One region of the Gracilibacillus sp. JCM 18860 genome, then DNA from elsewhere that is predicted to be linked to it. Evidence: predicted binding sites of a transcription regulator. Region 1 holds the regulator's gene; each other region holds the start of a gene.

Region 1 (10,579 bases):
TGGAGAATGCTATCTTAAATATTTTTGAGGATTGGGAGAAAAAGTTAGAAAATGATGAATGGTATTTTCAAAATGCCTATGAGAATCTGGTCGAGGGATTAACTTCTGAAGAGGCATTTCTTCAGATTCCAGCTATTATCCATATTTTACTGAAGACAGTAGACTGCTTCTTATTAAGTGAAGGCGTGGAGATTTTAATAGGGATCTATCATATAGCAGACACCACCCAAGTTCACCCCTTTTTTGAAGAAAAAAGGGTGGATATAGAACATCATCTTTCTAAACATGGTGATCAACATGCCCAAGAGGTATATGGTGCATTAAAGCGACGCACTTACGCATGACCTAAAGAACCTACCATTTATTGACAGGTTTCTGTTTTGTTTTCCTCACCACTAATTAGTTCCTCTATCATATTCCTCACCTTACTACGAATAGCGGGGTTGAAGTATCTTCGTTTCTCTTCCTTTCCTTTGCAAATAAATGTATATTCGGTAAACGTGCCATCTTTGTCAGATAAGATAACTTGTATATTTTCCTTGTACATTTCTTGTTTTAACAATCGTCTTTCGGCGGTAGCTTTGATCTCTAATCGATGCAGTAGTGCCAAATAGGGCTCATTAATTTTAAAAGGGGATAATTTTTCCAATCGCTTAATGTCAGATTGGATGACTTGAATGGTCATCGTGAGAAATAAGAATCGTGTTGCTGTTTTAAATTCTTGTTCACCAATGTATCTCATTACACTCACTCCTCAGGTAACAAACATATGTTCCTATTATAGTCGAATCTCTATATTTTATGCAATGTAAAATAAATAGTTAATTTTACAAATCTTAACAAGGATTCTGAGAATAAATGGCGAATAATATAATATCTAGAAATCATATCAGGAGGAATATGTATGAGTTTAAGTATTCGAAAGCATGAACAAGAAGGTCTCCCGCATGTGATTACAAAAGAAGATATAGACCGAAAAATAGAGGAATTAGACATATTATTTGAGGAAACGGAACATAAGTTAGAACGAGATTAAAACGTATATATTGTATAAAAAAACGAAGATCATAGACCTATGATCTTCGTTTTTCCTTTTTATAAATGACGATACAACCCAACCACTTTACCTAAGATGCTCACATTATCGTAAATAAGTGCATCCATTGTAGCATTTTCGGGCTGTAATCTAATATGATCCTTTTCTTTGAAGAATCTTTTTACAGTTGCTTCACTATCTTCAGTCATAGCTACCACAATTTCCCCATTTTGTGCAGTGTTTTGTTGTTTAACAATCACTTTATCACCATCTAATATTCCAGCCTCGATCATACTGTTTCCTTCAATTACTAATACAAATAATTGGTCACTGTCATGTGTGTCAGTGCTTGGAATCGGAATATATTCTTCAATATTTTCAACAGCGGTAATAGGAAGACCTGCCGTAACTTTACCAATGACAGGAGCAAACATTGCTTCCATTTGAGGAATATCTGCTTCCCCTTCTTGAGTTAGTACTTCTATAGCACGAGGCTTTGTTGGATCTCGGCGAATATATCCTTTTTTCTCAAGTCTAGCAAGGTGGCCATGAACAGTAGAACTAGAAGCTAACCCAACGGCTTGGCCAATTTCTCTAACAGAAGGAGGATAACCTTTTAAATCGACCTGTTCCTTGATATAGGCAAGGATTTGCTCTTGTCGTTTTGATAAATTTGTCATTTATGAAACTCCTTTTGCGTATGATTTATTAAAAATAGTATATCATACCATTTCTAAATTCACAAACATTCGTTCGAAAAAAACACTTGACAGGAACTTCTGTTCGTATATAATAAAAGTACGAACAAAAGTTCTATGGAGGGGTAAAAATGTTAAAAAAGTTATCGAAAATTGACTTATTTTATTTATTTTCTTTTGTTATAGTGCTTATTTTCTTGTATAGTTCTATTATCTTTAGTATTTAAGGAGTCGTAGTCCGTGCATGCCATTATATACAGTAGAGTTAGTACAGAAAAGGATACTCAGTCAACGTCATTAAAAAGGCAAACAGAGGAGTTAATAGAGTTTGCTAAAAAAAGCAATATAAATGTAGTAAAAATAATCAAAGAAAAGCAAAGTGGCTATGAGGTAGAAAGAGAAGGGATTTTTGATATGCTCGAAGCATTTCAAAGAAAGCAGGCAAACCTTCTACTTATCCAAGACGAAACAAGATTAGGTAGGGGAAATGCAAAAATTGCCTTATTACATCAAATAGCTAAGCTAGAGGTAGACATCTATTCATTATCGCAAGGTGGTAAGTTAGAGCTTTCTGAAGGGGATTCCATGGTCTTACAAATAGTATCTATTGTAGAGGAATACCAACGAAAGCTACATAACGCTAAAATAAAAAGAGGGATGAAAAAGGCAGTCCAAAATGGTTATAACCCAGCAGACAACCTAACTAATCAACATCTCGCTAAGGGAAGAGAACGAAAGGAATTTCCAATCGATGAAGTAGTTCGGTTAAAAGGAAATAAGCTAACCTTTCAAGAGATTGCCTCGATCTTAAAAGGGATGGGCTATGAAGTTTCTAAGGCCACGATCCATAGACGCTATCAAGAATACATTATGCTTGAAAAAAATAAAAAAAATAAATTACAATGAAGAGAGTATACAATTGTGAGTATGCTCTTTTTCTAATTTTGAAAAAGGTTATACCCTAGTAATCAAAAAAAGGAGCTTAAAAATGCTTTCAAAGGAAAAAATTGCTCGAATTAATGAGTTGGCCAATAAAGCAAAAAAAGTCCGCTTATCTGATAAAGAAAAAGAGGAACAACAACAGCTACGTCAAGAGTATTTGCAAAATGTGAGAAAATCATTTAAAAATCATATGAAAGGGATGACAGTCGTTGACCCAAATGGAAATGATGTGACACCAGAGAAGCTTAAAAAACTTAAATCCAAGAAATAGTGTACACTATTTCTCGGATTTAAGTACATCATTTCAAATAGTTACGAGAAAAAAACACCTTTTTTCGTATATATACTTGTCTTATTTGGCATTTCGTTATAGGATTATAGATGTGCGTACATATTTTGCTTATTGAAAGGGGATAATTACATGTCAAATCAAGTTGAACAAATGTCGATAAATACGATTCGAACTTTGTCAATAGACGCAATTGAAAAGGCTAACTCTGGTCATCCAGGTTTACCTATGGGTGCAGCACCAATGGCTTACACTCTATGGACAGAACATATGACACATAATCCGAAAAGCTCAAAATGGTTTAATCGTGATCGCTTTGTATTGTCAGCAGGTCATGGTTCCATGCTTTTATACAGCCTGTTACACCTTTCCGGTTATCAAGTTACTATTGAGGACTTAAAAAATTTCCGTCAATGGGATTCCAAAACTCCTGGACATCCAGAAGTGCATCATACGGATGGGGTTGAAGCGACAACTGGTCCGCTTGGACAAGGAATTGCTATGAGTGTTGGAATGGCAATGGCTGAGAAACACTTGGAAGCTAAATATAACAAAGACAATTATAATGTAGTAGATCATTACACTTATGCCCTTGTAAGTGATGGGGATTTAATGGAAGGTATTTCTCACGAAGCGGCATCATTAGCCGCTCACTTAAAGCTAGGCAAATTAATTGCACTTTATGATTCCAATGATATTTCTTTGGATGGTGAATTAAATAAATCCTTCTCCGAAAATGTAGCAGATCGTTTTAAAGCATATGGCTGGCAAGTAATCTTAGTAGAAGATGGTAATGATACGAAGGCCATATCAGAAGCTATTGCGAAAGCCAAAGAAAATACGGATCAACCAACGTTAATTGAGGTAAAAACCGTTATTGGTTATGGTTCACCTAACAAATCTGCCTCTTCTGCATCTCATGGTGCCCCATTAGGAGCAGATGAAGTGACCTTAACAAAAGAATTTTATAAGTGGGAGCATGAACCATTCCACGTTCCTGACGAAGTATACCAAGATTTCCAAACTAAAATTGTGGATAAAGGCGAATCTGAAGAAAAAGCATGGAACGAATTATTTGCTTCTTACAAAAATGCTTTTCCTGAACTAGCTAAAGAGCTAGATGATGCAATTCAAAATAAATTGCCAGAAAATTGGGATAAAGACCTTCCTGTATATAAGGCAGGAGAAGATACAGCCGCTACACGTGCAACATCTGGTGAAGTATTAAATGCTATCGCTAAAACTGTACCATCCTTATTTGGTGGAAGCGCTGATTTAGCAGGCTCTAATAAAACTAACTTAAAAGATGCTGGTGATTTCTCTGCAGCAGAGCCTGACAAACGTAACATCTGGTTCGGTGTACGTGAATTTGCGATGGCAGCTGCATTAAATGGTATGGCACTTCACGGTGGATTAAAAGTATTTGGTGGTACATTCTTCGTATTCAGTGACTATTTACGTCCAGCAGTACGTTTATCTGCTATTCAAAACTTACCAGTAACTTATGTATTAACACATGACTCGATTGCAGTAGGAGAAGACGGACCAACACATGAGCCTGTTGAGCAATTAGCAGCATTTAGAGCAATGCCTAATTTATCAGTGATTCGTCCAGCTGATGGAAATGAAGTTCAAGCTGCATGGCGTTTAGCAATAGAATCAACAGATCAACCAACAGCTCTTGTTCTAACACGTCAAAACCTTCCAACACTTGAAGGGACTGCGGAAAAGGCGTATGAAGGTGTGAAAAAAGGTGGATATATCGTAAGCCCATCTTCTAAAGAAACACCTGATGCGATTCTCGTAGCAACTGGTTCTGAGGTGCAATTAGCGGTAAAAGCACAAGTAGCACTTAAAGAGGAAGGAAAAGATGTGAGTGTTGTAAGTATTCCTTCTTGGGATCGTTTTGACAAGCAGGATGCAGCATATAAAGAATCTGTACTACCTAAAGCAGTCAAGAAGCGTGTAGGTATTGAGATGGCATCATCCCTTGGTTGGGAGCGTTATGTAGGTACAGAAGGTGCTATCATTGCGATTGATCGTTTTGGTGCATCAGCTAATGGAAATAAAATTATCGAAGAATATGGCTTTACAGTAGAAAATGTAGTGAAGCATGTTCATTCATTATTTTAATGGTCGTAGAAATCCTTAGCTCATGAGCTAAGGATTTTTACTTGCCTCATATCTGTTTAAATTTGTCGTTTAGCACAATTTTTCTATTACCGATGCTTGTATTATTAATCGACATTTACTATACTGTATGAGAGAGAATTTGAAGGAGGAACGTTTTAATGAGCACTTTTCTTTGGATTATATTTATCGTGGTTGCATTATTAGCCGGTGTTGCACTTGGCTTTTTTATCGCGAGAAAATATATGATGAACTACTTAAAGAAAAACCCACCAATCAATGAACAAATGTTACGCACGATGATGATGCAAATGGGCCAGAAGCCATCGCAAAAGAAAATCAAACAGATGATGCGTGCCATGAACAATCAAATGGATAATAAATAATGTAACATAATTGTCGAATTAGAATCCTTGCTATTATGAAGCAAGGGTTTTATGCTATATGTAGGGTATTTTGGCAGTTGAGCTAAGAACTAATATACATAATCCATAACTGCCATTAATATACTACTTGAAATAAGAATATGGTAGATGGAGTGACTTCCGTGCAGGAAATAAACATTTTTATTGCTTTTGGCGCTGGCTTTTTGTCTTTTATATCACCATGTGTGCTACCACTATATCCTGCGTTTTTATCGTATATTACCGGGATGAGCGTGAATGATATAAAAGAAGAGCAAGGTATGTTTAATTATAAGAGTATTATTCATACGTTATGCTTTCTTCTAGGGTTTTCTAGCATTTTTATCTTACTAGGTTTTACAACAAGTTTTATTGGCGAGTTTTTATTTCGCTGGGAGGACCTTATTAGACAAGTTGGAGCGATCCTCATTATTTTCTTTGGCTTGATCATCGTGGGGCTATTGAATTTCTCCTTCTTAATGAAGGAAAAGAAAATTCATTTTAAAAATCGCCCAGCAGGTTTTATAGGATCTTTCTTTATTGGAATGGCTTTCTCACTTGGCTGGACACCTTGTACTGGGCCTATTCTAATGGCGGTGATCTCTTTAGCGGCGACAGATACAGAAGCGGGTATACTTTTAATGACAGCATACTCACTCGGCTTTGCAGTTCCCTTTTTTATTCTAGCGTTTTTCATAGGTAAATTAAATTGGATTAAGCGTAATAGTAACAAATTAGTAAAAATAGGCGGTTATGTCATGATTTTTATGGGATTTTTCTTGTTTTTCGATCTCATGACAAAACTAACATCGTTTTTATCAGGGTTTTTTAATTTTAAAGGATTCTAAATAGAAAGAGGTAATGGTATGGTGAGGACAAATGATCTTATTTTACGGACAATGACGGTATTGATCTCCTTTATTTTGCTTGGATTCGCTGTTTATTTATTATTAGCAGGACACAACGCACCAGGTGGTGGATTTGTAGGTGGGCTGATGACCTCTGCTGCCATTCTGCTAATGTATATGGCTTATGGGGAAAAAGCATTAAGCAAAATTCTACCACTTAACTATCGATTGCTCATTTCCATCGGGTTACTCATTGCCCTGGTTACTGGATTAGGTTCTTTCCTATTTGGGCAACCGTTCTTAAGTCAAACGTTTGGTTACTTCCATTTTCCTATCTTTGGAGAAGTGGAGCTTGCAACTGCTCTGTTATTTGATTTAGGTGTTTATTTAACCGTAATCGGTGTAACGTTAACGATTATCACCAATATCTCAGAAGACCGCTAATAAAGGAACACAGCAATCGCACAAATTTATCGAGAGTTTTTTTGTGCTTTTGCTGTGTATTTTTTATTACTATAATCGTCAGGGGAGAGCTTAAATAGGTCGTTATATGGAGTGACATCGATATGGTGTTCTTGTAGCTTCTTTTTCAAAAATTTATGATCCCTTTTTGGTGTTGCTAGAATATATCCTTCGATTAACGTTTCTTGCGTTATCTGAGACTGTTTTTTTGTTAGTGCAAGCTTTCCTACATTGCTGGCTATTTTTTGTCGAGCAACATCTCTGAAAAGCTCAGGAACTGGTGAGATTAGTTCTTCTAGAAATTCCTTTTCAGGCTTTCTCCACAAATGCTTGGACTTTTCCAAATAATATTTTTCCCAATCTAAATCAGATCTCCCATCTTTCTTTGGTAGGCTTTTCAAGAATTTGCGAAACATGAAATAGCCACCGATTGCTAGGAGTCCAATCAATATAAATGTCCAAACGACAATGAACATCATAAATTCAAAAGTCATAGTCTTCCCTCACTTATTTATATAACTAATTTCTAGAAAATTTGCTTTCGCGGAAAATTATAGTAATATAACTATGAATCCTACTAATAGACATAAAAATGTAATATTCGCATATGATGGAATAGGACCACGCTATTATAGCATGAATAACGACAAATTTGTACTTTTTACACTGTTACGGATGTAATTGTTTTCTAAGATGGAGAGGAGGGGGATACATGTTAGGTCATATAGGACTCAACAAAAATTCAAAAGCTAATCAAACATTCGATAAAGAGTCAAATCTATCCCAATTACCAAGCGATATCCTCAAACAAATTGAACGAGCAAGCTCTGATCTTGTCACGATAAGTGATCTTTCTGGAGTGATTTGGTTTGTTTCAGATTCCGTTGAACGTGTCTTAGGATATGCGAAGCAGGATTTGATTGGAAAATCGGTTTCGAGATATATCATGCAAGACGATTTTAAAAATGTTCGAAAAACCTTCCAGGTAGAGGAAGAGTCACAACAAAAATATTATTTGCATTTCCGTCATGCCATGGGAAAATATATTATTTTTGAATCGGTCATGAAGGTGATTACATGTGAGAATGGAGAAAAGAAAATACTTACTGTTTCAAGGGATATCTCTGATAAGAAGCAAGCAGAGGAGATGCTTATTCGATCTGAAAAAATGTCAATTGCTGGACAATTAGCAGCAGGTATCGCTCATGAAATTAGAAATCCACTTACTTCATTAAGAGGTTTTATTCAACTATTACAAGCAGGAATGGATAATAAACAGGAATATTACAAAATTATGATGGATGAAATTGAAAAAATTAATACGATCACATCTGAGTTATTATTTATTTCTAAACCAATGACAGATGAGAAAAATATAGAAAATGTCAAGGACATGCTAACAGATGTTGTTACACTTTTAAAAACTCAAGCACAATTATTTAATATCGAGTTATCCTTAGTGGTTGACCATGACATTAGTATTCATTGTGATCGCTCCCAAATGAAACAAGTGTTTATTAATTTGGTGAAAAACGCGATTGAAGAAATGTCGGATGGTGGAAATATTGAACTCCGAATTAGCCAAAAGGAAAATTCATGTGTTATTGATGTCAAGGATGAGGGACCAGGTATTCCTAAACACCTTTTACATAAATTGAAGGAACCTTTTTTTACAACGAAGAAACACGGGACAGGATTAGGGTTAATGATCTCTAATCAAATCATCGAAAACCATCATGGACATTTAGAAATCACTTCAGATGTCAAAAAAGGAAGCACATTTAGTATTCGACTACCTATATCGTGATCTCGATTCTAGCAATCTACTTAGAGTGAAAAGAATCGAATCTAGTGATATAATAAAGTGAGACTTCTAGTTCCTGTTCCTACTAATGGTATCAGAATAGAATGTGAACCGTCCATTACCCTAAGTGGGGCTTATACGGTTCACTATGATAAATATGTTGAATCATTTTACTTATAAACCGATTTCATTTAAAATAGTAAGGTGCATACTATAATGTAGTATCTGAAGAGATAGGAATAGGTCGGTTTTTCGGTCTAACATTTTGAAGGGGGTAACGCTAAGAAATGACTAACGAGAATGCATTTCAAGCTAAAAAGGAATTTGATTTGAACGGTAAAAAGTATACTTACTATCAGTTAAAAGCATTAGAAAATGCTGGTCTTAGTAAAATTGACCGTTTACCATTTTCAATTCGTGTATTGCTAGAGTCATTAATACGTCAACATGATGGACGTGTTATTAAAGATGACCATGTAAAGAGTCTAGCAAACTGGGGTAAAGGAAAAGTAGAAGATGTTCCATTCAAACCTTCACGAGTTATTTTACAAGATTTCACTGGTGTACCTGCAGTAGTTGACCTTGCTTCTTTACGTAAAGCAATGGTGGATATGGGAGGGTCTCCAGAAGAAATTAACCCTGAAGTACCAGTAGATTTGGTTATTGACCACTCTGTGCAAGTAGATGAGTATGGAACGAAGAACGCACTTCAAGCGAATATGGAATTAGAATTTGAACGAAATGCAGAAAGATATGAATTTTTGAACTGGGCACAAAAAGCATTTGATAACTATCGTGCCGTTCCACCTGCAACAGGAATTGTCCACCAAGTGAACTTAGAGTATATTGCAAATGTTGTTCATGCAGTAGAGAATGCAGACGGTGAAGTAGAAGCATTCCCAGACACATTGGTTGGAACGGACTCCCATACAACCATGATTAATGGTTTAGGTGTATTAGGATGGGGTGTAGGTGGTATTGAAGCAGAAGCAGGAATGCTTGGTCAGCCATCTTATTTTCCAGCACCTGAAGTAATCGGAGTAAAATTTACTGGAAGCTTTCCAAACGGAACGACTGCTACCGATTTAGCTCTTAAGGTAACACAAGTGTTGCGTGAGAAAAAAGTAGTTGGTAAATTTGTAGAATTCTTCGGACCTGGATTAAAGGATATGCCACTTGCTGACCGTGCAACGATTTCAAACATGGCACCAGAATATGGAGCAACATGTGGATTCTTCCCAGTGGATGCCGAGGCTTTAAGTTATTTACGTCTAACAGGACGAAGTGAAGATCAGATAGCACTTGTTGAGAAATATTGCAAAGAGAACAGCCTATGGTACTCTGCTGATCAACCAGATCCAGAGTTTACAGATCTAGTGGAAATTAATCTATCAGAATTAGAACCAAATCTATCAGGACCAAAACGTCCACAGGATTTAATTCCATTATCAGATATGCAAAAATCCTTTAAAGAAGCCATTACTGCACCTGCAGGAAATCAAGGGTTTGGCTTAGAAAAGTCAGAATTTGATAAAAAGGTAGAAATCGATCATCCTAATGGCATGCAGTCTGTCATGGAAACAGGAGCAGTTGCGATTGCTGCAATTACTTCTTGTACGAACACATCCAACCCATACGTAATGTTAGGAGCAGGATTACTTGCGAAAAAAGCTGTCGAAAAAGGGCTGGAAGTGCCTGCATATGTCAAAACTTCATTGGCACCAGGTTCAAAGGTTGTTACTAGTTATCTAGAAAACTCTGGACTAATGCCATACTTAGATCAATTAGGCTTTAACCTTGTTGGTTATGGTTGTACAACATGTATTGGTAACTCTGGTCCATTACGTGAAGAAATTGAAAAGGGTATTGCTGATAATGACTTAACAGTTGCTTCTGTGTTATCTGGTAACCGTAACTTTGAAGGGCGTATCCATCCACTTGTAAAAGCTAACTATTTGGCTTCACC
Region 2 (10,579 bases), 990 kb from region 1:
CAATCCATCCTTTTGGATCCATTCGGTTATTTGTTTTAAAGCTTCATGAAAGAGTTGACCTATATCTGGAGCATCAAGCTTATAGGTTTGTCTCTCTTCTAATCCTAAACCATATCTAGCAAAATGTTGGTAGGAACAACGGTAGAACATCTCTAATCTAGAGACACTCGCCTTTATTTTTTCTGGATACATTTTCTCAACCGTAGTAGAGGAAAGATTAGTTGGTTTGTTTTGATAGAATAGCCCTCGCAAAACTCGCTGATTCGTGAGCTTGTCCTCTATATTTTCTATATACCAGTTCAGCACATTCTGCCATATTGGATCAATGGGATAGCCGCGTAGCTGTCTTGCTAATTGGGAGGTTAGAGCACCTCTTGTTTTTCTTGGTGTCGTAACAAATCTTCTAGCATCTGTCATCTCTTCAGGATCTTGAAGTAGGATTTTATCCCATTGTTGTGGGAAAAGCTCCTCCATTCTCTTAATTAAAGAAGAAGCCACCTTTGCTTTTCCTTCACTATTACTTATAGGATAACTAATCCAGAGATAATCTTCAGGCAGTGTAAACGCAAGATAAACGTAAAACCAATCATCCAATAATTGCCGTTTACTTCCTTCTGCTAGTTGAAAACCATTATCCTGCAACAAAGCACGTTCTTCCTCCGTAATAATTCCATCACTACTCTGCTTCATTGGCCATGTACCTTCATTCACTCCAAGTAAAAGTGCACATTTTACCCCTTGCATTCTTGAACGGTCAATGGATCCAACGACGACATGATCAAGACTTGGTGGAACATGAGAGAATTGTAGTGATTCAAACCCGGATTCCAAGATACTTCGAAATAGCTTCAAATTCGTTTCTTCCTCGCCTGCTATTTCCGTAATTTCCTCAAGCAATTGAATAACCGCATCCCATACTTGATCTTGCTCACGTCCTTTTTCCACAAGACCTTCTTCATCATATTGTTCACGAATTTTTTCTAAATGCTTTGGAATTTGCATTTCCTCAAGCCATTGATAAAGTACAATCGCTTTTTGCTCAATAGTTTTCGCTTCTTTTATCGCTTGATCTATCGGTGCTAGTGCGTCCACTACTTGCATTCGGTATGCATTGATTCTTTCTTGGATAGCCATTTCTCTATCTGTTTGTGCTGATTCATCAAAGCCTTTAAAGCGCTGAAAAACCCAAGGCTGATCGTTTGTCCATCTATTTTTCCCTCTAATTCCGTACTCTAAGACATAGTTTTCGAGCTCATCAATCGCTTCTTGATCTAATCTTGGTTGCTCTTTTCCTTCTGGAATTAGACCTGTCTTTAATACACGGAAAACAGCGTCATAACGCCAATCTCCTTCGATGAGATCTAATAGTGATCGTAAGCATTCAATTAAGGGATGGTGAAGCATGGTTCGTTTCTCATCCACAAAAATGGGAATCTGATAATCATCAAAAACCGTCGTAATTAAGTCATGATAAACATCAGGCTCACGAAGCAATATCGCGATATCTCGATATCTATAGTTTTCATCACGCACAAGTTTAATAATTTCCTGTGCTACACCTTCTACCTCTGCCCTTGGGTGGACTGCCTCTGCCATTCTAATTGGTGCTTTTTTTTCATATGGTACTGCGGGTCTACTATCAAAATGTTGATCTAAATGAATAAAGGCAGTGTTTTCTTTTGTTTGTTTACTGAGTGTTTCCTTTTCTATTTTAATACTATGCTTCTGTGCTAGTTGCTCCAATTGTAAGAATGTTTCTTTCGTTTGGTAAAAAAGATCTAATGGCTCTGCAATAATCTCATCTGCTTGATCCATAGTTAAGGTTATCGTCACATTTTGTGCCTTTTGAAGCATTGCTTCTATAACAAGCAATTCCTGTGGAGTAAATCGATGGAATCCATCAATGTACACTTCGGTTTCTTCTAGGAAGTTGGATTCCACTAGCTTCTTCGTTAAGAGCTGGAGCTGATCCTCACTATCAATATAATTTCCTTCTAGTTCCTTGACTAAATGATGATAAACATAATATAAGTCATCCAGCTTATTTCTTAAGGCATGTTCCCCCATTGATTGATGCTTAAAGCGATCCATTTCCATCAATTGTGCGGTGACTTGCTCTGGCGTAATACAGTAACGTTTAAATTCTATCATCATTTCTTCTAACTGTTCGATAAAGCCTTGTTTTTCTACTGCCTTTTGAAAAACCTTCCAATCTGATGTTCTTTGTTCGATTATTTTACGTAACATCATTTGAATCCCTGTGGAAGTAATAAATTTCTTTGTTGCCCCTCCTGTTTGTTGCATAACCCTCCAAGCTAATCTTGAAAAACTATAGATTTGGGCACGTATGGATCCATTTAGCTCTGGATCGTTTAGTAAGGCATATTCTTGTTGGAACGTCATTTGGTCTGGAACTAAATAAATAATTGGCGATCCCTGAGGGTTTTGCTGAAGCTTATTTTTTATCTCCATTAAACATTGTTCACTTTTATTTACAGTAGAGCTACCTACAATAAAACGTAACATTCAAGCACCTACTCTCTGTCCTCTCTTTTACTCATTATACCAAACTAATGTTCTTTTGTTTAGTGGAAAAATCTCGGCTGTATTCTTTGGAACAAAGAAAAAAGTAGAGGGCCAAGTAAGCTTGTGCCTTCTACTTTTTGATTTATTATCGTGCTAACGGTCCGTAATATCTCTCACTTTATTGGATAAATTGAAAATTAAGATCTGACATCGGCCAATAAAGGACATCTACTTTACCAACGACTGAACTTTGATCTATAAAGCCTATTTCTCTACTATCAAAGCTTTTGGTGCGATTATCCCCTAATACAAACAGCATATTTGGTGGAACTTTACTTTCACCTGTTAACTCCTCTAAGGTAAACTCGTCCGTTAATGGTCGTTCTTCACTTTCACGGAATGGTTCTAAATATGGTTCTTCTACTGGATTTCCATTTAAATAAAGCGTATCGTCCCGATAGGCAATGTGATCACCTGGTATCCCAATTACACGTTTAACATAATCCTCTTCTTTATTCGCATGAAAGACGATGACATCAAACCGTTCTATTTCTTTTAAGTCATATATCATTTTATTCACCATTAATAGATTCCCATCATGTAAAGTAGGTTCCATTGACTTGCCATTTACCACATAACTTGCAAATAAATAGGAGCGAAAGAAAAAAGCAAGTAAAAGTGCAAATAACACAACTCTAACAATCGGCCATATTCTTTTTTGTTTCATAATATTCCCTCCAAAGGGATTAATATTACTAATTTACCCCCATTCCATCAACTTTAATCCTTTTTATTTCCAATTTTTTCGTTCTGCACGTTTTTGTAATCGTTTCTCTAAATACTTTCCAAATATCCAAATAATTGCAATCCCTATGGCTACTAAAATAGTCTTTACCGGATTTTGCGCAAAGGAAACGATACTATCTCCAATATAGGATACAGTGAAAATCATTACCGATTTCCCTAACAAAACCGCTAATGCAAATTGATAAAGACTAATCCCCGACAATGCTGCAACCAAATTAATAATGGCCGAAGGCGAAAACGGAAAGCATAGTAATAAAAACAATGGACCAAATCCATGCTTTTCTAACCAATTCATGACTTTCTTGACTTGTTTATTTTTTCGAATCCATTTCAATAAACGTATATCCTTAAATCTTCGGACGATCATAAAAACTACGATAGCCCCCATACTTGCCCCACTCCATGAAAGGAGAAATCCCTCTAACAGTCCGTACGCTGCAGCATTCGTCATGACAAAAACAACTAAAGGTAAAAATGGCAAAAATGCCTCCAAAAATGGAAGTAAAAAGCCTGGAATTGGTCCTAGGCTTTCATAGCTTCTAAGCAGGAAGGAAACAAGTCGGTCAAAATCATTTGCTTCAATTAATTGTTTGATTTCTTCTATATTAATATTGTCAATATTACTTATATTATATGTAAACATAAATAAATGAACCCCTCTTTAACAAATCTTTGGAAAAAAGTTTGCTGGAATCATATTTATCCTTATTTTAATACTTTTTAACTGATTTTCCTAACAGAAAATGTTAGTGTGTTTTTAATTAAGCACCATTATCTATATACTTCCTTCTCTATAATTTATATCGGGGGTATCTCACTAATTTTTATTTTATTTGTTCTATTGCTTTTATCTCGGTTCTTTCTCGTGGTATTGGTATTATTGCCTAGATATAATTCTTTACCTCTGTTTTCTCTCGTGGTATTAGCATTATTGCCAAGATATAGCTCCTAATCTTGATTAGCTCAAATTAACATTTATTCTATTACCATGATACTTACTATTTCTCATTTTACTTCATATAAAAGAAAAAAACCTCCACAGCTGTGGAGATTTTCACCATCTATAGACACCTTCACACGTATTAGCTTCCGGTTCATAGTAACAATGTTGTTTAAATTGGCCGGTAAAAGGTTGGCCATACCAAGTAGGTGGACATACATCATATGGATTAAAATACCATAGTGCAAACTTAGAAGGATGTTGACGCCAATAATCTAATGTTTGTTTGGCTAGTCTTTTTTCTTTACTCCTTGCTCTGTTGTAAAAAACATTTCCTTTTTGTACCGCTTCGAACGAGTAATTTCCTCCCTGTACTTGATAAATAACATCTGGTATAGATGTTAAGCCTTGGAAATCTAAGCAACCGGCTTTTAAGCGATTTACAATAACATTACCGACCATAAGCATTCCTAAAGCACCTTCACCTTCGGCTTCAGCCCTCATCATCCTTGCCATCAAAGCAACATCACTATCGGTATATTTAACTCTTGGCATCTTTTATCACCTCTACATGATTGTATGAGGAAAGCCTTGCAAAAATGTAGATTGTATCAACTGAGTCAAAATTGAAAGGTTGCCCTATTCTGCTTGATTAACCAGTCCATTACTTTGGTATCGAGTTTTCAGCATTAATATAACCTGCTCCATATATATTATGGTCACGGTCTTCCCATAAATCGGTACCGTTTTTCAGTAATTCTTTTATTTCATCTGGCGTTAATAGAGGATTTTGCTCTTTGATCAAGCTCACAATTCCAGCACAAATAGGGGTTGCCATCGATGTACCTGACATGACAAAGTAATCCCCATCGACGCGATTGTATTTTTGCAATCTGTCTATATAAGAATTTGGTGAACGCAATGATATAATGTCAACACCTGGTGCCAAAATATCTGGCTTTTCTTGCCCATAAATGGTTGGACCTCTGCTTGAAAAGCTAGCTACCTCATCATCACTTCGTGTATCTCGAGTATCACGATCATTTAAGGCTCCAACAGTTATAACAAGATCACTGAGGCCAGGACTTGAAATACTCTGTGGATCTGGACCACTGTTGCCAGCTGCTGCGCAAACAATAATCCCACTGCTCCATGCTTCTTCAACAATTTGTACGAGAGGATCCTGATCCTCTTCCCCATAATCATACGGTTCGGTTCCTAGAGACATACTAATAATGTCTATTGGACTATCGGAATTGCTTTCATTATATTGAATGCACCACTCTACACCTTGCATAATGGTATCTAAAGAGCCCGCTCCCGTGTCATTTAAAACTTTTACTCCCGCTACACTGGCTGCTGGAGCGGGCCCCCTATATTTCTCGGATGAAAGAGATCCATCTCCTGCTGCATCCCCAGCACAATGTGTTCCATGGCCATTATCATCATAAGGTTCGGAACGATAATTAATAAAATCTACAAAATCAGTAATTCTCCCTGATAAGTCTTGATGTGGGTAGATTCCAGTATCTAGTATCGCTATCTTTGTCCCTTTACCAGTTAACATGGTATTATTGCGAACCACTTGCTTTGCATTAGCTGATTCCACTGCGACGTCTAGTAATGCATGAACCTCTCTATTTTTATAAACCTTCTTCACATGTTTACAATTAGTTAGCAATATCTCCAAACTGTCTGGAGTCATATCAGCTGAGCAACAAGAAATTCTAGAATAATATTGGTATAACTTATTTTTTCTATGACTATTGATAATTCCCTCTATTTGATGACAACCAGACTCATAAGCCTCTTGATGAAACTGTACAATGACAGATATTTTCTTCTTCTGTTTTAACCTATTCTCTAATACTCGGTGTAAAAAGCACGGTGTAAATTTTAGAGGCTTATAGAGATTAACTAACTCATTGCGCAGAGGACGATCTAATTTACTCGCATAGTTTCGTACTGTCTGAATCATGGAATAGCCAAACAAATTATCCCCTCATTTCTACCTTTTTTACAAGCTATGAGAGCATAGAGGGTTTGGCATTTATGATTGTCTATAAATCTTTCAAAAAAGGCAAATGAACAAAATAGGATTGAACGTACCACTCACATCTGCTCATCCTCTAACGACCCCATCGAGTTTCATCCTTGCTATAAATTCTCTTTAAAGTGTGTGCAGAAAGAGTCGCTACCTAGATGATAACGACTCCTTCTTTCACATATGTCTATTTTTAATACCTGGCTCTTTTCGTTTCCATCCAGATTCAGCAACATAGTGAGATAATTGAAGGACATCCTCCATTTTGTTCCCTAGTAAGTATCGGTATTGAGCAGTACGGTAAATTTGATTAATGATCGTTGCATAGGAAATATCTAAGGTGATGGTGCGGTTGTTTTTAAAGATGATTTTGGAGCGATTTCGTTCAAGCTTTTCTGCTTGTTGAACATGAGAGTGAGCAATCCATGAACAGGATTTCCTTAATGGAGATTCGACAGGAAAAAAATACATGCCACTCATTCGATCTATGGCAATGGGTGGCTTATGTGTAATACCTGTGAGCATTCGTGAACCTTCAATTAACCCTCTTAAACTTATACCGAATTCTCTACAGGTAATATCCATAACTTTCTGAGCACTATGAGTTGTTTCATAATCATCCTCTTCGTCATATTCCATAACCTTAGTTAAATAGTCTCCCTCCTCTCTCTCACCGATAACGGCTAATGTACTTGGACTAATTTCCGTAAGTCTCTCTTGTAATGTTTCCATCATTAATTCCTCCTTTTGTGTGGTTTGGTTTAAAACCACCTATAATGTACCAATATTTGATAAAATATGATAGAAAAATTAGGTAAATTTACTTAGACTATTAAATTTTCCATGAAATCGATCAAAATGTGATAAAATCTATGTAGCAATTATTCACTCATTAAGGATGTTTTCAAAAATTTGAATCAAGTGTGGTGAGAAATATGTGGAGAAAGATACTACTTAAAAAGAAGCCAGAAGATAAGCACCCTGTAAAAGAAATATCTTATGCTCAAATGAAAAAAGCCATCCAAGAATATAGTCTAGAGCTACCGAAAAACATCCCTTTACAAGTTCTGATTAAAGATGACTTGTCGGTTGATCACACGCTTCTTCTTCCATACCTTAAGGCGATACCGAAAAAAACATTTTACATGTCGAAGGAAACATATGATTTATTTGAAGAAGAAGAACGACATATTGCCGTTGCATTGGATCAAGTCCAACGAGCAGTAGATCAATATATTGCACAAAAGAAATCGTTACCAATTATTGATCATGATCCGTATCGAAAGGTTAGCTTCTTCAAGCTTGAGCAATTGAATCTCATACAGGAACGACCAGAAATTGATTTTTTCATAACAGACCAAGAATATTTAGTCACTACAAAAAAGCCTCAGTAATTTGTACTGGGCTTTTGAACTATATGGAACGAATGCTTATGCCTGAAAGATTAAATTCTCCCACTCGCTCTCTGCATGTGTAATAGTATGTACAATATCTTTTTCAAGTTTCTTTAACTGTGTCACTGTTTGTGATACCTTTTCCCGCATACTATTTACTTCATTAGCAGATTGATTAATTTTATCCTGTACGAACCAATCCATTACTAAACCATCTAAGAAATAATCAGCAAAGGTGAGTCCACCTGAGATATTTATATCTGCTTGAAAAGATTCACCGATATCTGCTAATTCGTGAGAAAATTTCCTTAATAAACGCTGGGCATTGTGACTAGAACGTCTAGCATCATCTATGTGGCTATGCTTTAGAGAAGTGGAGATAAAACCGCCACCAAACATATCCGCAGTTCCCCAATTTTTGGCTTTATCTAAGGATATGCTAGCATTATTTAGTGCGGACTTCACTTGGTCACCAGCTTGAATCGCTTCCGCTATTTCTTTTTTCTCGTCTTTTAATGTACCTAGATGTTCTAATAATTGAAGGGCTTCTTTTCCCTTTGGATCATTTGTATTTAATAATTGTTCGTATTTTTCCTTTAACAGTTGATGAAATCGAGTGTCAGGATCACCTAATTCACGAATTTGTTGATTAATGACCTCCAAATCCTCTTTCAAGTCATTAACCGCTTCCTTGGCCTCTTCATATTGAAGCTGGGCGATTGCTAGCTCCTGTTTTTCTTTATCTAATTTTTCAAGTTTTTTACCTGATAATGTATAAAATAAATTCGCTACACTAAATCCTTCTAGCTTCTCAACATCTACTTTTTCCTCTTGTAGCTTGTGATAGAGATCCTCTTGTCGATTGGTTAATTGATTTAATTCTTCTGTCAATTTCTTCTTTTCCCTTTGAAGGCGCATTACCTTCCGTTTCTTTTCTTGTTCTTCTACTAGTTTTTGATCATATACGTCCATCTTTCATCACCTCTATTCATTATACGAATGAAATCATGGATTGGTTTCACGTTTAATCATTTCTTGCTCTATTCGAACGATTCGGTCTGCTATTGATGGATGGGACGAGCGAAGTAATTTTATCCAAGTAGCAGGAGATATATCTGTCTTTGATTGCTCTGCTAATTGATAATAGCTTGCTAAGGCTGGATTTAAATCTTCTGTATGTTCTATTGCATATTGGTCTGCTGCTTGCTCCATATGACGTGAAATAAACAGGGATAACGGCTCTGTAATAATAAGTACTATATTGACAGTCAAAAATAATTTCAACAGCACTGTTAAGCTCGGTGTTTGTTGTTGTTTAGTCCAACGAGTGCTAAATTTTTGCAGGAACAATAATAAAACTAATCCGAGTAATAAGTACAAGCCCGTACCAATGTAAACATGGTTATACAAGTAGTGGGCAATTTCATGTGCCATAATAAATAATATTTCAGCACTTTCCATTCCTTTGAGCATCGTATCCCAGATCACAATTCTAGCATTATCAAAAATACCCGTAACATAAGCATTGTAGGTGGATACCTTCTCACTTTTATGAACAACTAATAAGTCGACATCATTTAATCCCGCATTTCCCGTTAGCTCTACTATTTCATTGCGTAAATTACCTTGTTCTAAAGGAGAAAAATCATCAAATAATGGATCAATCAACACTGGTTGAATAAACACCATGAAAATAACCGCTGGAATCAACCATAACCAAAGCATAAACCCCCATATTTTTGGCCATTGCTTCATGATTATTGAAGCGATATAAAAAATAATAACAAGCACAAGTAAAGTGATGAATGAGCTAATGAGACGTTCTAAGAGCCATGGCCAGAACAACTGTGTTCGTGTGCCCTCATTTCTAGAAATCATATACCAGAGCACACGAAAAGGGAGATGAATGAGAAAATCGATGAGCATAATCACTGCAGCAAGGAAAAATGTTCGGAGAAGCAATGAATAACGCTCCATCCATTGGTAGGAAGCTTTTCTTTTCAAAAGTAAAACAGGTACAAGAAGCTGTAATGGTAGCATGGAAAAGTAAAAGGCATGTGAGAGAGCACCATAGCGAGAATTACCGAAGGACTCTAGTGGATAATAAAAAAAGAAATAAACAAACAGTACGGATACATACAAGCCATAAGTAATGATTAGCTTCTTCATCTACTTCCTCCTTTCCTATCCTCTTACGCAAAAAGGCTGTAGCCAAGAATGGCACAGCCTCTTGTATGCTTCCATCAATCGCTAACTAGATGCCATTAATAAATTAATCCTAAAAGCTCTTCTTTCGAAATTTTACCTAAGTAATGAGATACTTCGATATCTTCTAGTGCATCATCCATTGCTTGACGATCATATCGTACCCCTTTTAACTTGTCCTCTAATTCACTAACATCTCCAACACCGAAAAAGTCACCATAAATTTTGCAATCCTCAATCATTCCTTTATGCACATCCAAGCGTACGTCAACTAAACCAGCTGGGAATTTGTGTGAATGCTGGATGTTAAATTTCGGTGATTTTCCATAATTCCATTCCCATTGCTGATAGCGTTCTTTCGATAATTGATGAATATTTTCCCAGTCTTCTTCTGTTAATTCATAACGTGGTACCTCTTCTAGCTTACCAACATGAAAGACATGACAAAGTATATGCTCCTTTAATGCATCCATTGATAGCTTATTTTCCATAAATTCTGAAATATTTGCTACACGACTTCTGATGGATTTTATTCCTTTAGAGATTATCTTCTCTGTTTTTACATTGAGTGATCTTACCACATGTTCAATTTCAGAATCATACATTAATGTTCCATGACTAAACATTCGACCACGTGTTGTAAATTGAGCATTTCCTGAGATC
Region 3 (10,579 bases), 330 kb from region 1:
CAGAATGCACGAAAACCCAATCACAATTAAACCGATTTATTTAGTTGGTTATAAAAACATTATTTTAAGCTAATCAAACAAAATGAAGAGAAACCTACTCCAAAATAAGTACGCTTCCCTTTATGGCATACGTCTCCACACTGTTTTATCGTATCGGAAGTGGATAATAAAGTCAATTTATTTTTAGTAACTAGCTTCTTTCTGATGGTTGCTGGAACGATGTCTATCTAAAAAATCCGAGCCTTGTTAAGGCTCGGATAGCAGTGCGCTGACGGACATTAAATACTTAAATAAAGCAAACTTAGCTTCTTGATTGATTTGAATTAATCAAAAGCTTTTCTTTCACATACTGAATGCTATAGGTTAAAACATCATCTTTCATAATGAAACTAAAGGCCATATTTGATTGAATATCTTCTGGTAACGAATCTAATAAAACAGGTCCTGCTGTTTCAAAATAATGATCGTTTTTGGCTAAGCCACTTATTTCAGCATAATAAATATTTTTGGTTAGTTGATCATGCTTCCCTTTGACATAATATTGGCCAATATAGGTTAACTGATCAACCTCTCCTCCCGTCTCTTCATGTACTTCTCGAATAGCAGCCTCGGCTGCTGTCTCATTCTTTTCTACTTTTCCACCAGGAAACTCTAGTCCACGATCGAGGTGTTTCGTTAGTAGCCATTTGGATTGATAGCGACAGATAACCCAAACATGTTTTGGATTTTTATTAAAGGGATGATCCTCAAAGGATAGCTGTATCTTATTGTGATAATAATCATAAAAAGTTTTCATACATCTATTTTACCTCTTATGAATCTACATGGCTAATCTTAACTATTTTCCATTGATTATTGATTTTTTTAAACTGAATATTAATCATATAATTGCCATATAAATCTGTTTGATTTTGTTGACTTATTTCTACTATATTCCCATCTAATCTTGTTCTTTCATAGTTGTTTTCCTTTTGGAACCATGGTGGTGTTTCCGTTGGTACAATATATAAGCCATCTTGCTTTTCTTGATAATAGTATTCTACATAAGGCAAGGCTACTTCTTTTGTCGTTATTTTTTCAAAAGCTTGAATCAGCTCTTCTTTTGTTTGATAGTGAATAATCTTGTTGTCGCCATCTATTTCCTGTACTAATGTTTGCATAAATTTATCGGTTAGCTCGACAATGGTTTCATGGGATAGTTCTGTTTGTTTTTCTTCCTTTACTAGTTGCTTGATATCCTCAAAGTTGGCATTGTTTAAACTTTGTTGTTTGTAGGCATTGTTTTTTCCAGTTGCTAGACTTTGATCGGTGTTGTATTGGCTAACAATCATGATCGCAAAAATAAGAAGTATTCCTGTTGTCAATGTTACCAATAATTTCTTCAATGCTCTCCCCCCCATCTTATATTACTATTACCTTTTTTCCTATTAAATTAAACCTTTATTACTAGATATTTATTTAAAATGAATACTTTAATTAAAAAGACGATTTAGAGAGAGAAAATGTTTCATTTTTTTATTTATTATTAATAAATCAGTTCTCTTTACCTATATTGTATTTATCCATAGCTGCTTTCGTCTCTTCATCTGCTAGTTCATATATCATTTGATAAACACCTTTTATCCCTTCATCATATGCATCGTTTTGTGGATCATTATGATAAGGGGTAAAAGGGATATGTGCTCGTACATAAGTGCTTAGATCTGCATCATGTATTTCATCAAATTTTAGTCTAAGTAATGTGATTTCTTCATCGTTTGCTTGAATCACAAACTCTGCATTACCACCATATGGGATGTGAGATATTTCTTGGGTACCTATATTAACATAATATTTTTTCTTTTCCATTGTTTTCACTCCTTCTCGATAGTTATATGTTAGAAGAGGGAAAACATACTTAGTAAAACTTGCCTTTCTAAAGGCATAAAAAATCCTCTATCTCTAAACAGATAAAGGATTTTCTTTATTACACAGTTTGCATTTGCTTTTGTTTGGATTCTTCGACTGCTTCTTTAATTAAGCAGCGTCCACGTCCATGTGGTATACACATCGGTGTTCCGAACATTGGGTCATACATCACATCACACTTCATTTGAAAAACATCATGTACTAAGCCACAATTAATTATTTCTTCTGGCTTACCTTGCGCGTAAACCTGCTTATCCTTAATTGCCACAATATGGTGAGCATAACGACAAGCTAGATTTAAATCATGTAGAACCATTACAATCGTACTTTTTCTTTTTTCATTTAGTTCAAACAATAAGTCTAATATTTCAATTTGATGAGTCATATCAAGATAAGTCGTTGGTTCGTCCAATAAAACCGTATCTGTACCTTGTGCCAAAGTCATCGCAATCCACGCACGTTGACGTTGCCCGCCTGATAAGGAATCCACCTCACGATCTTTTAATGCCGTCATATTCGTTGCCGATAAAGCTTCATTGACTGCCTGCTCATCTTCTGGAGACCAACGCTTGAACATCGTCTTATATGGATGACGTCCTTGCTTCACTAATTCTTCAACGGTTAATCCTTCTGGACTTGTTGGGCTTTGAGGCAAAATCGCTAGTTGTTTTGCTACTTCCTTTGTAGGTATTTTGGCAATGTCTTTTCCGTTAAGTACTACATCACCATCTTTTGGCTTTAATAAACGCGCTAATGATCGTAATAATGTTGACTTACCACAACCATTTCCACCGATAAAGACAGTAATTTCACCCTTTGGAATAGCAATATCTAAATCATCTATAATAATTTCTTCTCCATAACCTAATGTTAAATCCTTTGCTACTAATGTTTCCATTCTGGAACCTCTCCCTCGCTTACGTTCGTTCGCAAACCTTTGTGTTATTCCTTAAATGGTTAATCGTTCCATTCTCTAAGTATCTTCTACTTTTTAGTGTAGTGGGTTTCTGCAAAAATGTCAATGATAATCTTTATCAATTATGAAGGAGTTTTTTATTAATATTTAATTTCCATATTTTGTTTCTTCTTATTTCCACTTCTTTGTACTATACTATAGAGAACACACGTTCCTTTTTGTGTTAAAAATCCAAGAGGAGAGAACATCAATGGATTATCATACTTTTCCGAGAAATAACATCCTATGTATTGATATGCGTTCCTTCTATGCTAGTGTCGAGTGTGTCAAGCTAGGGCTTGACCCCATGACGACAATGTTAGCAGTCGTTGGAGATAAAACAAGATCCGGTAGCATCATACTAGCTGCTTCTCCAGCATTAAAACAGCGGTATGGAGTAAAAAATGTCAGTCGCTATTTTGAATTACCAGAGGATCCAAATATTCATATCGTGCAAGCAAGAATGGGGGATTATGTAAAAGTATCGATTGAAATTACTAAATTACTCTATCGCTATGCTCCACGTGAAGCTATTCATCCATACTCTGTCGATGAAATGTGGTTAACCGTTAATGGATTGGAAAAGATATATGGTAATGCCTATCAAATTGCACACATGTTAAAAACAGAAATTTACGAAACGATGGGACTCACTTGTGCTATTGGGATTGGTGATAATAAATTTTTAGCAAAAGTAGTAATGGATTTATATGCAAAGAAAACGGGGATTGCTACATGTCGATATGAGGATGTCGAAGCATTGCTTTGGCCTGTAGAAGTAGAAAAAATTTGGGGGATTGGCAGTAGACTCAAAAAGCACCTTCAACGCATGGGGATTTTGACATTAGGACAATTAGCACAACACCCTTTAGAACAATTAAAGAAACGCTTTGGTATTATGGGAGAGCAACTATATTGGCATGCTTGGGGGATTGACCTCAGTCCTATTTATACCGAAGCAGAAAAGGAAGAGCAAAAAGGCTTTAGTCATGGAATTACATTATTAAGAGATTATTCCGAAGAAGAAACCTATGTCTGCATGTTAGATTTATGTGAAGAAGTAGCAAGACGAACTCGAGCGAGCAAAAAGGCTGGACGCACAATCCATTTAAGCATTGGATATGCAAATAATCTTGGCGGATTCCATCGCTCGCGTTCTCTTGACTTACCTACTAATGTTACGATGGACATTTATCATGTTTGTTTACAGCTTTTCCATGAATTCTATGACCATCATAGTAAAATCCGCCGTGTCACCGTTAGTTTAAATAATTTATATGATGATATAGAGACACAGCTCCAGCTATTTGAAGATAAAGGAAAGAAGAAGGATATTGGTTATGTGATGGATACCATCCGTGATCAACATGGGTCCACCGCGATTTTGCGTGCAACTAGCTATACAGATGCGGGTATTACGATCGAACGCAGCAAAAAAATCGGTGGTCATTATGCTTAACCATTTCTCTCCTCTATCCATTTCTTCAGTTGGTGGCGCTGCAATTTATTGGTAGCATTACGAGGAAGAACATCAGTAAAAAATATTTGTTTCGGTATTTTAAACCGGGCTAGTCGGCTCCGACAATGTTTTACAATATCGTCTTGAGTCAAAGCCCCATCCCTTTTAACAACAAAAGCAACAGGGACCTCTCCCCACACTGGATCAGGAATACCGACAACCCCGGCTTCTGCAATAGTAGGCATAGACAATAGGCAGTCCTCAATTTCAGCAGGATAAATATTTTCCCCGCCAGAAATAATAAGATCACTTCTTCGATCAACGACATACAAAAAGCCTTCCTCATCTTGATAACCGAGATCACCTGTCAAAAACCATCCCTCTTGAAAGGAAGCAAGATTCGCTTCTTCTCGCTTATAGTAGCCATCCGTGACCATTGGACCTCTGACAACTATTTCTCCTATCTCATTCACAGCTGCTTGTTTCCCATTTTTTCTAATCTCTAAGCTAGCAGAGAATAAAGCGTGCCCTGCAGACCCAATTTTTCGCAAAGCGTCATGCTCATTTAATGTTGCAATTTGCGAAGAAGTCTCTGTCATTCCAAAGGTTTGTACAATCGGAACATCAAGAGCGCGGGCTTTTTCTAGTAATGGCTGCGGAGCCGGTCCACCTCCAAGAAGCATGCAACGAAAATTTTTAGGGTAGCGTTGCTTACCTAGTAATTGTAATAATCGCATACACGTCACGGAAACAACAGAGACAATGGAAACACCCTTGTCTATAATAGCCTGATGTACTATTTGTTCATCAAACCTTTCTAAAAGGTAAACTGGCATTCCATAAATAATCCCTTTTAGAATAATCGATAAACCACCAATATGAAATAATGGTAAACAGGCTAACCACTTATCTGTTGACAATAATCCTAAATTCAAAGCTGATGCAACCGCACTTGCCCAATGATTCTTATAGCGATGCATGACAGCTTTTGCCGTTCCTGTGGTCCCTGATGTAAACATCATCGAACAGAGCCCCTCCATTTTAATCGAAGATGGAAGCGATATAGACATTGTTTCTAATTCTCTTATTTGATTAAACGTATACGAGGTAGTCGATAATTGCTTGGCTTTAGATCGATAGTAAGTACTAGTAAGCAATAAATCAACATCAGCAGCCTGGCACTGTTTTTCGATTTCCTTTTCCGTAAGCCGTGTATTTAGAAAAACAACTGGTGCTTGTATATAGGTACAAGCTAAAAAGGCGACGACCATTTCAACCGAATTGCCTGATAATATGCCGATATGTTTTTGTTTACAAGCGACATTTGCGAGTTTTTTTGCAAATAGTTTTGCTTCTTGCTGTAACCGAAAAAAAGTCCATTGTTCTCCTTCAGGCGTTTCAATAGCTAAAGCATCTGGGCTTAATGCTACCCTTTTGTCTAACCAATGCTCCATTACCTCACTCATAGGAACCCTCCTTTATTATCGTCATAGATAAAACCTAGTTTCATACTTATGAAACTAGGTTTCGTCTTTCGGTTTACCATCTAAGAAGACGGAATCATGTTATTAAGGAAAACGTGGGAACTTTTTGAAGTCTGGCTTACGTTTTTCTTTAAACGCATCGCGTCCTTCTTTCGCCTCATCTGTTGTGTAATAAAGTAAAGTTGCATCCCCGCCCATTTGTTGAAGTCCTGCAAGTCCATCTGTATCTGCATTAAATGAAGCTTTTAGGAAACGTAAGGCAGTTGGAGATTTCTCCAGCATTTCTTCACACCATTGAATGGTTTCTTCTTCTAATTTTTCTAATGGGACGACCGTATTTACAAGTCCCATATCTAGTGCCTCTTGTGCGTTATACTGACGGCATAAATACCAAATTTCACGCGCTTTCTTGTGTCCCACTATACGAGCAAGCAACCCCGCACCATAACCAGCGTCAAAACTACCGACTTTAGGGCCTGTTTGACCAAAAATCGCATTGTCTGCAGCAATGGTTAAGTCACAAACAACATGTAATACATGCCCGCCTCCGATAGCAAAACCTGAAACCATTGCAACAACCGGTTTAGGAATGACACGAATAAGTCGTTGTAGGTCCAAGACATTAAGGCGAGGAATTTCATCATCCCCAACGTATCCTCCGTGTCCGCGCACCTTCTGATCTCCACCGGAACAGAATGCTTTGTCACCAGCACCTGCAAGAACAATGACACCAATGCTTGCATCATCACGAGCATATGTAAAAGCATCGATCAATTCATTTACTGTGTGAGGACGGAAAGCGTTACGTACCTCTGGCCTGTTAATGGTTATTTTGGCAATACCATTGTAAGTTTCATATAAAATATCATCATATGTGCGTTCACTAGTCCATTCGACTGTCATAAGATGTCCTCCTTCTTGAAATAGAATTCATCTACTATTGTACCAAAAATCTCTGATTGTTCCACATGAATTGCATGTCCACTGTTTGGCACAACATATAAATAACTATTTGGTATCCTTTTCTCCATTTCTATGCCAATCTGAACAAACTTTTGATCTTTTTCACCAACTATAATGGCTACAGGACAGGTTAGCTCACCTAATTGTTCCCACCAAGAAGGCATCACTCCTGTTCCCATTGTTTGTAACGATTGGGCTAGTCCATGACTGGTTTGACTTAACCGTTCCTTTCGTATCCGCTCTTTCATAGATAGAGGAAGAGACTTTTGGGAAATAAATAGTGGAATTTCTTCCCACGTATCAATAAATGTTTTCAAAGAGTTTGTTAAAATAAACTTAGCTTGCTTTTCATCCTTTTGAACACGAGCTTTCTTTTCCTGTGAATCTGCAATACCTGGTGTCGCGCTCTCTAATACAAGTGTGCGAACTCGTTTGGGATAAAGGAAAGCAAATGATAGAGCAGTCCTTCCTCCCATAGAATAACCTAACAGATGAACAGTAGACAATTGCAATTGATTAAAGATTTGTGCCAAATCATAGCAACAATCCTCCATAGAATGAATATTGGGAGTAGTTGATTTCCCATGACCAGGCAAGTCTATTTTTATGATTTGAAATTTGTTAGCCAATTTTTTTGTTAATTCACCCCAAGTATGGGTAGTCCCAGTAAAACCATGAAGCATAACAAGTGGCGGTCCTTCTCCAACCTTTTCCACCCAGTAGTGATTACTATTTACCTCAAAGAACATCGTCAGAGCCCTCTAATTCATGTAGCAAGTACTGTTTTATCAGATCCCATTTTTGCTGATGCCAGCTAACATTTTCTGTACGATCGGTTTCCACTTCGACAATAGTTAGCCCACCTCTTTGGTACGAGTTTTCCAAAGCTCTAACATAATTGGTCCAGTTTTCTGGTTTTTCGTAGCTTGCATCATAAGCCGCTGCAAGTTTTTGTATATCAATATCTTGAGGTGTACCAAACAGCAATTCATAATGCTTACTCTTATCCTTAGCCTGAGGTAAAAAGGAAAAAATACCCCCACCATTATTATTAATTAATACAATAGTTAGGTTTAATCGATAATTTTTAGCCAACAATAAACCATTTAAACTATGCAGAAAAGAAACATCTCCAATCAAAAGGGTGGTATGCTTATTAGTGGCACTAATGCCTAAAGCGGTCGAGATAATACCATCAATCCCATTTGCACCACGATTAGCTAAAACTTTCACTAGCTGTTGGTTAGAGAACCAAAAGGTGTCTACATCTCGAATCGGCATACTATTACTAGCAAAGAGAACCGTATGATCAGGAATAGTTTGTTGAATACCTATTACCGCAAGTCCTTCTGTTAATCGATCTTGTTTCTCCATCAACACTTCTTTCGTGTACGTATTCCATTTCCTCCAATTAGCTGACCATTTCTCATCGATTTTGATTGGATAGCTTGCCAAATCACGACATAAATGAACCCCGTCACAATGATTAAGAAAATGAGTAGGCACACCAACAGGCTCTCGATATCCTTCTCCTTCTTCGACGACAATGTGTTCAATACCTTGCTTTTCTTGTAATAGCTGTAAATAAGCCTTAGAAACTGGCATAGCACCAAATCGAATAATAAAGTCAAGCTCTAGCAAATCGCGAACAGCCTTTGATTTCAGGATCGCATCATAGCCTTCCACAATCCATTTATTCGAATGTTTACCATTACGTAATAGAGATAATGGATCAGCAAAAATAGGAATCCCCCATGCTTCTGCTAGGTCAACGATAGCTGATCCTAGCTCTGTTCGATCCTGAGGACCACAGACTAGGATGCCCCGTTTTTTATTTTTTAATTTATCTATTAGTAGCTCTACATTCGGTTGCGATAACTGACTAACCGCTCGAAGGGTAAGACTCTTCTCTTCTTCCCCCCATATATCCTGTAACGTAAAGTCAGGAACAAGTGGCTCGCGTAGTGGAAAATTGAGATGAACAACACCACAATTGGGACGTAACGCGGTTTGGATAGCACGTTTTGCTTGATTCCTTGCATAGCGAAGCATTTCTACTGTTGCACTAGGCAACGCCATTTCGTGAAACCATTTAGGATAATCTCCAAAGATTTTTAATTGATTAATCGTTTGCGGTGCTCCGACATCCCGCAATTCATGTGGTCGATCAGCTGTTAAAACAATTAACGGTATTCTGCTATAATGTGCCTCAATAATGGCTGGATAATAATTGGCTGCTGCCGTACCAGACGTACAAACAAGGACTACTGGTTCTCTCGTTTCTTTTGCCATACCTAATGCAAAAAAAGCGGCAGACCTTTCATCAATATCTACCCATAATTGGAAGCGATCATATTCAGCAAAGGTTAAAGACAACGGAGTAGATCTTGACCCAGGTGAAATAACCACATTTCTTACACCACTTACATATAATTGATTGACAAAATTCGCAATATATTTCGTCAATGATTCACGATAACTCATAGTGTCCTCCTAATGCCTGCAGCATTGGGGTGAATTTGATACTTGTTTCCTTATATTCTTGCTCTGGATCGGAATCCTCCACTACACCACATCCAGCAAATAGAGATACCTTGTTTTCTCGCACTAGTGCTGAACGTATAGCCACAGCAAATTCCCCATTAAATTGATCATCCATCCACCCAATTGGAGCTCCATACCACCCTCGTTCTAGTGTTTCAAATTCACGTATAAAGGATAAGGAGGTTTCGCTCGGATAACCACTCAATGCCGGGGTTGGGTGTAATTTAGCAACAACATCTAAGATGGTATGCCCTCTCTTTAACTCTGCCTGTACTGGTGTATATAAATGTTGTAAATTTTTTAATGGATACAAAATTGGTTTGTCAGGAATATGAACTTTTCGAGCACAGGAAGTAACAGCTCCTCGAATCATATCTACCACAAATTGATGTTCTTTTTGATTCTTCTCATCTTGGAGCAATGCTTGGCCAATAACATCATCATCTTTTTTGTCCTTGCCTCTTGGTGCCGTGCCAGCAAGACAAGTAGAAAATAGTTGTTTTTTATTCACTTGAACTAGTCTTTCAGGTGTTGCACCAATGAAACATGCATTATTCTTTTCCCACGCAAACACATAACTATTTGGTTGCATGATTAACAGATTCCTTAAAACTTCGGTTAAATCACAATTATCCTTTAGCTCTATTTGTAGCTCTCTAGCTAGTACAATTTTATCCACTTTTCCTTCTGAAATATCATTCGTCACCTTCTGAACTAAATCTTTCCACTGTTCTGGATCTACCTCATGCTGCAGGTGAATGGCATTCGTATAAGTTATCATTTCTTTCCCATTGAGCAATTGCTGACTTTCAATCTGTAATTGTTGCTCCAATTGGCTTGTATTACTATTTGGTTCTACGAAGACATTAATGGTGAAATAATACTTTTCCTTATCTTTTGTAAGCATAAAGCGTGGTAGGCGGAATTGACTACCTTCAAACCCCTTCCAAAGTGATGGATCCTTTTCATTAGCTTGATCAAAAGGAAAACCACCTAGCACAATTGGCCCTGCACTACTGTTAGGATATGGATTATCGATAATAGCATCATTAATCAGTTCCTGCCACTGCTGCTTTATTGTCGTATATGGCTGATTAATTGCTTGCATGGTATAGGCATTGCCCACTCCAACAAAATATATAGAACGATCGGTATTAGTCCAAAACGTTCGGGTTAAGCCAAGATACTTACCTGTATTAAAAAAAGCAAGTGGATCCAATTCTTCTATCTGTTCCGTTATACTAACAAAGGCTGGTGTTTGCTTTT

Evidence for each region. The regulator LexA, encoded in region 1, represses DNA repair genes until DNA is damaged. The targets are predictions, from matches to a motif close to CGAACATATGTTCG.
Region 2: a site for LexA is predicted at 2,567-2,580, ahead of addB (helicase-exonuclease AddAB subunit AddB). Genes of this name have one in related genera too.
Region 3: a site for LexA is predicted at 2,825-2,838, ahead of ACZ5R4_RS00315 (DNA polymerase IV). Genes of this name have one in related genera too.

The regions. Positions count from the first base shown of each region.
Region 1 is NZ_AP043868.1:372,791-383,369, forward strand. Features, by position in the region: gene ACZ5R4_RS01960 (ABC transporter) at 1-344, shown strand, start outside; gene ACZ5R4_RS01965 (hypothetical protein) at 362-742, opposite strand; gene ACZ5R4_RS01970 (hypothetical protein) at 905-1,036, shown strand; gene lexA (transcriptional repressor LexA) at 1,096-1,716, opposite strand; gene ACZ5R4_RS01980 (YneB family resolvase-like protein) at 1,975-2,640, shown strand; gene ACZ5R4_RS01985 (DUF896 domain-containing protein) at 2,723-2,947, shown strand; gene tkt (transketolase) at 3,098-5,098, shown strand; gene ACZ5R4_RS01995 (YneF family protein) at 5,257-5,481, shown strand; gene ACZ5R4_RS02000 (cytochrome c biogenesis CcdA family protein) at 5,643-6,347, shown strand; gene ACZ5R4_RS02005 (Na(+)/H(+) antiporter subunit B) at 6,366-6,791, shown strand; gene ACZ5R4_RS02010 (DUF2621 family protein) at 6,818-7,303, opposite strand; gene ACZ5R4_RS02015 (ATP-binding protein) at 7,522-8,616, shown strand; gene acnA (aconitate hydratase AcnA) at 8,901-10,579, shown strand, end outside.
Region 2 is NZ_AP043868.1:1,362,169-1,372,747, forward strand. Features, by position in the region: gene addB (helicase-exonuclease AddAB subunit AddB) at 1-2,526, opposite strand, end outside; gene lepB (signal peptidase I) at 2,705-3,253, opposite strand; gene ACZ5R4_RS07110 (TVP38/TMEM64 family protein) at 3,317-3,976, opposite strand; gene ACZ5R4_RS07115 (cell wall hydrolase) at 4,388-4,828, opposite strand; gene ACZ5R4_RS07120 (S8 family peptidase) at 4,938-6,266, opposite strand; gene ACZ5R4_RS07125 (competence protein ComK) at 6,495-7,049, opposite strand; gene ACZ5R4_RS07130 (DUF3939 domain-containing protein) at 7,253-7,711, shown strand; gene ACZ5R4_RS07135 (hypothetical protein) at 7,748-8,683, opposite strand; gene ACZ5R4_RS07140 (M48 family metalloprotease) at 8,717-9,880, opposite strand; gene ACZ5R4_RS07145 (lipoate--protein ligase) at 9,976-10,579, opposite strand, start outside.
Region 3 is NZ_AP043868.1:47,563-58,141, reverse strand. Features, by position in the region: gene ytkD (RNA deprotection pyrophosphohydrolase) at 302-796, opposite strand; gene ACZ5R4_RS00330 (hypothetical protein) at 813-1,385, opposite strand; gene ACZ5R4_RS00325 (hypothetical protein) at 1,534-1,848, opposite strand; gene ACZ5R4_RS00320 (ABC transporter ATP-binding protein) at 1,967-2,806, opposite strand; gene ACZ5R4_RS00315 (DNA polymerase IV) at 3,075-4,322, shown strand; gene ACZ5R4_RS00310 (o-succinylbenzoate--CoA ligase) at 4,319-5,788, opposite strand; gene menB (1,4-dihydroxy-2-naphthoyl-CoA synthase) at 5,891-6,709, opposite strand; gene menH (2-succinyl-6-hydroxy-2,4-cyclohexadiene-1-carboxylate synthase) at 6,706-7,518, opposite strand; gene menD (2-succinyl-5-enolpyruvyl-6-hydroxy-3-cyclohexene-1-carboxylic-acid synthase) at 7,508-9,253, opposite strand; gene ACZ5R4_RS00290 (isochorismate synthase) at 9,240-10,579, opposite strand, start outside.